Regions from separate parts of the Eubacterium sp. BL-380-WT-2B genome, predicted to be linked through region 1. Evidence: riboswitches for the same ligand, from Rfam matches in the RefSeq annotation. Region 1 holds a riboswitch; the other holds the start of a gene.
The links. A riboswitch is a leader RNA that binds a small molecule or an ion and turns the genes downstream of it on or off. The one in region 1 is predicted to bind thiamine pyrophosphate.
Positions count from the first base shown of each region.

Region 2: another riboswitch for thiamine pyrophosphate. It lies ahead of thiW (energy coupling factor transporter S component ThiW); the one in region 1 lies ahead of thiC (phosphomethylpyrimidine synthase ThiC).

Region 1 covers NZ_VUMP01000002.1:495,753-500,159, reverse strand. The annotation lists gene thiM (hydroxyethylthiazole kinase) at 1-355, opposite strand, end outside; gene thiC (phosphomethylpyrimidine synthase ThiC) at 429-1,763, opposite strand; TPP riboswitch at 1,821-1,921, opposite strand; gene FYJ53_RS05270 (manganese efflux pump) at 1,980-2,594, opposite strand; gene FYJ53_RS05265 (hypothetical protein) at 2,965-3,819, opposite strand; gene FYJ53_RS05260 (Ig-like domain-containing protein) at 3,952-4,407, shown strand, end outside.
Region 2 covers NZ_VUMP01000009.1:101,682-106,088, forward strand. The annotation lists gene FYJ53_RS17800 (DUF445 domain-containing protein) at 1-404, shown strand, start outside; gene FYJ53_RS21930 (FUSC family protein) at 495-2,345, shown strand; TPP riboswitch at 2,377-2,485, shown strand; gene thiW (energy coupling factor transporter S component ThiW) at 2,534-3,046, shown strand; gene FYJ53_RS17815 (hypothetical protein) at 3,516-4,322, shown strand.

The DNA of each region.
Region 1 (4,407 bases):
ACTTCACTTCTTTCAATAGCTGATAAGTTGTTTCTGTTCTGAACTTTGAAGCGCCGGCCCCCACAGGGTCCAGTATCACAGGATGCCCCAGTTCATTGGCTTTTTTCCCCGCGGCAATCATAGATTCTACAGTCCGGCTGTTCAGTGTCCCGATATTGAGTACCAAAGCACTGCAAATGGTGGTAATCTCCTCTACCTCTTCAATATCATCTGCCATGATCGGGGATGACCCCATGGCCAAAAGTATATTTGCACAGTCATTGACTGTGACATAATTGGTAATATTATGAACCAGTTGTGGCTTTATCTGGGTGTTTTCAAAAATATCGACAAAATTTTTGTTTAATTGGATCATCTTTTCTCCTTTAAAGTGAAAGCGCAGGTGACTGCCGGCCTTTTAAGCCGCACCATTCACCTGCGCACCTGGTTTATTTATCAGAAGGACACTCCTTTGTGTCTTCCATAATGTCCACATGCTCTCCGTTTAAAACCTTGTTCATGTTTCTAACTGAGCACATCTTTCCGCACATGGTACAGGTATCCTGGTTCTCTGGGGTCGACTCCGCGCGGTAACGCTTTGCTTTTTCGGGATCAATGGCAAGGCCAAACATTTTTTCCCAGTCCAGCTCGCGTCTGGCAACTCCCATCTGATAATCCCAATCAGCCGCCCCTGGCAGTCCTTTGGCAATATCCGCTGCGTGGGCTGCAATTTTTGACGCGATAATACCCTCCTTAACGTCATCGACATCCGGTAGTCTCAAATGCTCAGCTGGTGTGACATAGCACAGGAAGGACGCCCCGTAGGTCGCCGCGATAGCACCGCCAATGGCCGAAGTAATATGGTCATAGCCTGGCGCGATGTCCGTTACGAGTGGGCCAAGCACATAGAAGGGGGCGCCTTTGCAGATTGTCTGCTGAATTTCCATATTAGCCTGAATCTGGTTAAGCGGCATATGACCAGGCCCTTCAACAATGATCTGGACATTCTTATCCCATGCACGCTGTGTCAGTTCTCCAAGAACCACCAGCTCAGAAATCTGTGAAATATCACCGGCATCCGCAATACATCCAGGTCTGCAGGCGTCACCAAGGCTAATGGTAACATCATACTCCTGACAGATTTCCAGAATCTCATCATAAAACTCAAAGAATGGGTTTTCATTGCCGGTCATTTCCATCCATGCAAAAATAAGCGAACCTCCGCGGGATACAATATTCATCAAACGTCCGTTATTCTTGAAGCGGTCTGCAGTTGAACGGTTGATCCCACAATGCAGCGTCAGAAAATCAACACCATCCTCTGCATGCATGCGCACAACATCGATCCACTCCTGAGAAGTAATCTCCTGAAGCGGCTTATTGTAATAAACCACAGCATCGTAGATTGGTACAGTGCCGAGCATGGCCGGGCAGCTCTCTGTCAGTTTGCGTCTGAATTTGCGTGTATCTCCAAAAGAGCTCAGGTCCATGATGGCTTCTGCGCCCATGTCAACAGCACGCTTCACCTTTTCCATTTCTACATCCAGGTTCAAACAGTCTCTGGATGTTCCAAGATTGACGTTGATCTTTGTCTTCAACGCACTGCCGACCCCATAGGGTGTCAGGCAACGGTGATTCTTGTTGGCAGGTATAGCAACCTGCCCTTTTGCCACCAGGCCCATTAAATTACTTAAAGGCATATTTTCATATTCCGCGACGCGCTTCATCGCTTCCGTTTCAATGCCACGGCGCGCGGCATCCATTTGAGTTGTGAACAGCTCCATATTTTCTCCTTAACTTTTTCAGTTTTTCAACAAAAAAAGCGCACCCACGGGTACGCGCTTAGCTCAACTTGTCCTCCCTACGACGGCGTTACACCGCATCAGGTAAAACGGGTTTAGGATTCAATCCAATCTCAGCAAAAGCTCCCCGGGCATCAACTCATTTGTCTTTCTAATTCTATCCTAAGTGCACCAAAATAACAAGAAGTTTCTTCATATTTACCAAAACATTTCAATTAAACCTAAGATAACCAATAATACACCAGAAACGGCCGGCGCATAATCCCCCAAAAGAGGGCCGACCACCTGTCCTCCAAGCCGGAAGCCAGACCATAAAGCAACAAGGCTTATAATAAACGTACACACAGCAGTCAGGCCAATACTGACGCCTGTGATACTGGCGGCTATCCCTGTTCCCAGATTATTAAAGGTCAGACCAAGGGCAACTGTTACAATTTCACGGTAGCGAATATGGTCCTTATCCTGAACCGATGCATCCATCACATCTGCCATTTCACCTGTATTTTTCATAGCGTAGCTGCCTGATTTTTTCTCCTTTAAAAGCTTGATGATTCCCTGTATGGCAAAATAAACACCCAGCAGTATAATAATCCCAGCGCCAAGATCATTTCCTATCCTGTCTGGAATATAACCAGACAGCCACTTGCCAAAGAGCATGGCGATGACCGTTCCTGTTGTTGTAATAACAGCCACAGTCAGGTTCGAAACCGCGTTAAGATGAATTTTTTTAATTCCGAAGGCCAGACCAACCACAATGTTATCAAGATTGGACGAAAGGCTGAATAGCAAAGCGGATACAATGAAAATAAGCATTTTACCATGCTCCCTGTTTATTTTATACGTTCTTTTTTATATTATACCTTTTTATCCATGTGAATTATCGCTGTCCTCTGGTAAATTTTATCAAAAAACAAAGATACCTGGCACCCCCTTGCACCAGGTATCTAACTCCCCTTCATTTTCCCCATTAAGAAAACGTTCATCCAGATATCATTTTCGAAGATGGTATCCCCCTTGATTCCACCTTATATCTTACGTTTCAAAAACGTTTTCATTAACTGTCAATAATGATAACATTTCCATCAGTAATTGTCAAGTTATTTTATTAACAAATCGGCTACAGAAACCCTAAACCCAATTAAATGCAGAGAGAGGCGCCACATTTTCGCAGCACCTCCCTGTTTTACTCTTTGGTGTTTATCCCAGAATTTCTCGAATTTTCAAAAGTATCCGTTTCCGCATTTTCTTCCAACTGTTTCTTCTTGAGCTTTGGCATAAAACGTTTGACAAAGGTCCCTTTTCCACGGCCCTTAATGTAAAACAAACCAAAAACCGAGAAGACCACTGCGCCGATAAAATTAACGAATAAATCGGACATTGTATCCACCAGTCCAATATCAATATAACCGCCATAGTTCCAGGTCTGCCCATTAACCACAATACTCTCGATTGGGATGGTTACCGCAACATTTTTGCCTTCAGGGTTAAATATAACCGAGCTGATACTGTGAATGATCGTATCTTTTTGCATATCGGTTTGGAAAAACCAATCAGCTCCAAACTCAAAAAACTCCCAAAGCACACCAATGGTCATTGAAAAACAAAATGCAAAAACAGCTACAAAAACCGGTGAAAGGCTCATGCTGAAATTTTCATTTTGATTTAAAATATCAATCAATGAAAAGCCAATGGCCGCCATTAAAAAACCGTTTATGGTGTGCAGCATCGCATCCCAATGGTCAAAAATCAGATAATATTCCTGAATCTCACCTAAAATTTCTGCTGAAAAAATAAATAATATAATAATAATTTCAAGAGTTGTTGGCATTTCAATGTGAAGCTGCTTGTCCACAAAGCTTGGAATCATAAATAAAATCAATGTCAGCACACATAGAAAAACGTTGTTCCAGTTTTGATTCCAGATCTGTGCGATCATAACTGCAACAACTAAGACACGAAGCAGTATATACAAAAAAACCTTGCCACGGCTTTTTCCTGCTGATTCACCTGTATTCTTTTCTCTCTTTTCCTTTTTCAAAAACTATCTCCCTTCTAAAAATTTTCACTGCTTTTCTGAACCATTATAACACACATGCAGAAAAATCGTTTTTTATTTAAGAATTTTGGGTAATTGTTATTACATCTTATGTAAAATGAAGGAGTAGCTAAAATGAAAAATAAATGTTTAAAAATAAGCTTTACTGTGATTCTCTCCATTCTGCTGTTGAGCAGCTTCAGCCCAATTTTGGCTGAAACACCAGCCGGAGACCCTGCTCTCAACGAGGGGGCGGTTGGCAGTCCTCTCACCTTAACCTCCAGCGTCCCACAGGACGGCGCCACAAATGTACAGCCCTTCACGGAAATTTCCGTATCCTTTAACCAGAATGTGGTCAACACAGCCGTAAGGGCGACAAACGAGAAGGCTGTAAGCCTTTGGAGTAAGGGCAAACAGGTGGATGCCGACATTGTCTTATCCGATGATCTGATTGATCCTGAAGACTGGGGGACCATCCGCATTAATCCAAAGAATAATTTGAAAAGCAATCAAGAATACATCATAAAAGTGGATAAAATCTTGACTTCAACAACAGGAGAACACTTGCAGGCCCCTGTGGAAATTCATTTT
Region 2 (4,407 bases), on a different contig from region 1:
TGGTCAGTGATAACACCATGATCGGTATCCGTGAAAAGCTCAAGGATACTGTCAACAACATGGTCTTTGAACGCGGTGAGGAAATGATCGGTAATCTTGTAGACCGCGAGAGCCATGAAATACTGGATTACAGCATGGCTGAGCTCTACGATCGTTTCGGCTCAAGTGTACCAAAGGTAAAAGAGAGTCTGCTTAAAGCCTATCACAATCTGGTCGAAAATAATTTATCCAAGGCACTCATCGCTTTGGATATTCCTCAACTGGTAGAAGACCAAATCAATGGTTTTGATGTGTTGGAGATGGAAAAAATCATTTTGAGTATCATGAAAAAAGAATTGAATGCCATCATATGGCTCGGCGGTCTGCTGGGTATGATTATGGGATTTATAATGAATTTTTTCTAAATTAAAAAACGGTTCTGGAAAAATACCAGAATCGTTTTTTATTGCTTTATTTTTTTCTAAAAGGGTATTTTAAAAGAAAACCGTTAAGGAGTGATCTCAATTTTAAAAGCCATTAAAAATTTCTTTAAGGCATTGCCCAGAGCATTGCCAGCCATTGTCTTCGGTTTGTTTCTTATGGGAACGGTTATTCTGCTTTTTGGCAGAAATAATGCGGTTATTGCTCTTGTTTTTCTTTTATACACGCAGACCATGGTTAAAACCCGACTGTCCATTGTCAACATGCTGCTCGATTCTCTTTGGTTGGTTGGCTACGCCATTTTAGGGACTCTGGTCTCCATGCATTTTGCAGCACTGGTTATTATAGGATTTCTGCTGATTTTCTTTCTAATCTATGCCGATGCCAACGAATTTTTGAAAACAAACTATTACATCCCCGGTATGGCTTTTATTCTTGTACAGATCAGCCCCGGGACACTGAACGACCTTTTACCCCGTATCTTATCACTTCTTTATTGTCTGGCCATCTGTATTGGAATAAGTCTGCTGCTGCAAAAGCGTCAAAAGGCAGGTCCCTTCAATCCCCTTGTAAAGAAAGCACTCAGCTGCACAGGCGCCGGATTTATAGCGCTGGGTCAAGAAAGAAACTTCAAAGACGAGGCGGTTGGTAAAAAACTTGATGCTCTGTCGCTGAAGCTGAGCAGTAATATTTATCCCGCTGTTTTCAGACAAATGGGACTGATGAATGGAAGCCAGAAGTATTCCTATGGCTTAATGCTCTGCCTTGAACAACTCGGACAGGTGCTGCAGTCCTTAAGTGCTTCTGTAAAAAAGTTTTCAGAAGTTGATCGGGCTCAATTCTCTGTTTTAGGTGAACGGATGGAGGCAGCAGCGGACCCCAAAGCACTGGCAGCAGATTTACAGGTATTCTTGAAAAACTCCTCCCTGACATCCAACCAGCTGAATCAGGAATTGCTGCTGGTGCTGGAATCTCTTCGGGAACGCCTGCTGAACGACCGTCATTGCAGGGATCTCAATACTTCCATTAAGCAGGGGCTGCAGTATAAAGCTTTTACACTGCGGCATCGGTTCAGCCTTGATTTTTTCCAGATGCGTTTCGCACTCCAGACCGCCGTCATTGTCACAGTCTGTACCATCATCGCACACTTTATCCCTCATTGGTTTAATATCCCTCTTAATGAATGGCACGGTTACTGGATACCACTTATGGGGTATTTATCTTCCAGCATTTACATCCGTGACACACTAAAAAAAGCGGCTTATAAAGTGAGCGGCACAATTCTCGGAATGTTATTTTTTGTTCTTATCACACAATATATTCCCGCCTCAATACGACTGCCACTCACCATTGCCGTCGGACTGGTTTTTATGCTGACCATAAAAAGTTCAATTGTCAGTACCATGATCAGTACACAGATGACCTCCGTTATGTTTTTACCCCAGCTGGGCGTCATGGATCTGGTGCTATTTCGAGTATTTTGTGTTATCGGCGGTGTCTCTATCGCTGTACTTGGCGGGATTTTCATCTTTAGAACACGCAAACAGGATGTCTTCCGTTATGAGCTCACGAGTCTTTTTAAATCAGATTCATTTATTCTTTATAATCTGTGGAGTCTGGCTGAAAAGCAGAAGGCCGGTCCCTTGCTTTACGAAAATCTGTTAAATCTCCATCTGGTCAGTAATCAGCTGGAGAGCCTGTCAGGGGCACAAAAGCTCATGTCAAAAGAGTCCTTTAAAAAAATAATGGATAAAAGCCGGCATTTTTTAGCGGTAGCTGTTCATATGAGTATGTACTTAAGCTTAAAAGGCGTTTCTCCAGAAAAATGGCAACACATTAAAACTGAAATTCACATAGCTGGCGAGACACTTAAAAGGGCTTTTGAAACCACAAAGATTCCTTCAGAAAAAACTGGACAGGCTTGAATCTCATTTCAAGAAAAGCTATAATAAAACAGAATCATACAGGGGGAGCTCGCCGCAGCGGGCTGAGAGGAGGCTTTGTCGCTTCGACCCACAACCTGATTTGGATAATGCCAACGTAGGGACAGCATCGTATTTTATGGGGTACGCCACGTAGGCGTATCCCATTTTTTTGTCTGGAGGCTTCTATTATGGAAAAAAATCGTACGCAAAAATTGACAATGGCCGGCATTCTTATTGCTGTAGGGGTTGTCTGCTCACCCTTCAGTATTCCTTTGGGGGCGGCGCGCTGTTTTCCGGTTCAGCATATGGTCAATATTCTCTCAGCAGTATTCCTCGGTCCTTTTTATGGCGTTTCAATGGCTTTTATCACCAGTCTTATCCGGGTAATGCTTGGAACCGGCAGCCTTCTGGCCTTCCCCGGAAGTATGTGCGGCGCGCTTCTCTGCGGTTTGGTGTTTCGCTATACTGAAAAGCTGGCTTTCACCTATCTTGGTGAACTTTTTGGCACCAGCATCCTCGGGGCACTTGCAGCTTACCCGATTGCGACTGTCGTCATGGGAAAGGAAGCAGCTCTGTTTGCCTATGTAATACCCTTTTTCATCAGCTGTATCGGTGGTGTTGTTCTTGGGGCCGTTCTGGTTGCGGCCGTTCAGAAAACCGGTGTTATGGACCATATTTTAAATGATAAATCCAGATCATAGCAATAACGCTTTAAATTGGCTGCTGCCTGCAATTAATACTTGCACAGATGTATGAAATCGATTATAATATAATAAATATCACATTGTAGTGAAGCTTACCATTTCACTACACCTGCTTTATACAGCAGAGCTTCATACCTTTTGCCGGGACCCGTAAAGGTCCCATTTTTTATGCTGTCATTTTTAATGTTTCTTTAAGTCCCCTCTGTGTTTAGCAAACACTATTGATCTCCACGCTGACCAGGCTATTCTCTTCCAAAATTCAGTAGCATAAAACTCGTCGATGTTGTGACATGATAGACCTCTAGTAGTACCAGTGAATGAATTCATTATTTCCGACTTTGTCGGCTTTGTCAAGATTTTTAAAAAGAGACTGCTTATCTATAATGACAGAACCGAATAAATAAATATTGCTTTTTTCGCCTTTGTGATATAATGCTATCATTAGATTACATAAAAGGAGCACTTCGTGAAAAAGGATAAGACATCAAAAGAAAAATCTGTTAAAAATATTCAGGAAAACAAGGGGAAATTTCTGCTGTACTTGCTGTTGAGAGCCATGGTTCTTGTTGTAATGATCGCTCAGATTATAAATAAAAATTGGGATAATGTGTTCCTATGTGTATTTACACTGGTTTTATTTATGATACCTTCTTTTGTAGATAAAGAGCTGCACATCAAGATGCCTACTACGTTAGAGGTTATTATTCTTCTTTTTATCTTTTCGGCTGAAATCCTTGGTGAAATTCAGGAATATTACCTCATTTTCGACCATTGGGATGCAATGCTGCATACTATTAACGGCTTTCTGATGGCCGCAATTGGATTTTCGCTTATCGATATTCTTAACGAGAATGAAAATTTCAGCCTCAGCCTGTCCCCCATCTTTGTGGCAGTTTTTGCGTTTTGCTTTTCGATGACGATCGGTGTTTTATGGGAATTTTTTGAATTTGCAGCGGATTGGTTTTTTCATACGGATATGCAGAAAGATACCATTATCCACAGTATCAGCTCGGTGATTTTTAATCCTGAAGGTAAAAATGTCGCGGTCACCATTCCAATCGAGAGTGTAGTTGTTAATGGACAAACATGGAATTATGGCGGTTACATTGACATTGGCTTGATTGATACCATGTCCGATCTCTTTGTTAACTTTATCGGGGCAGTCGTCTTTTCAATCTTTGGTCTGTTTTACATTAAAGGACGTGGTAAGGGAACCTTTGTAAAACGCTTTATGCCAAAACTGAAAAAATATAACAAAAAAAGTCCTGAATAGGACTTTTTTTATCGCAATAAATCTATATTTTTTCTTAATCATTAAATTCAGCTTTACGAAGATACATTTCTTGTCTTCCGGTTTT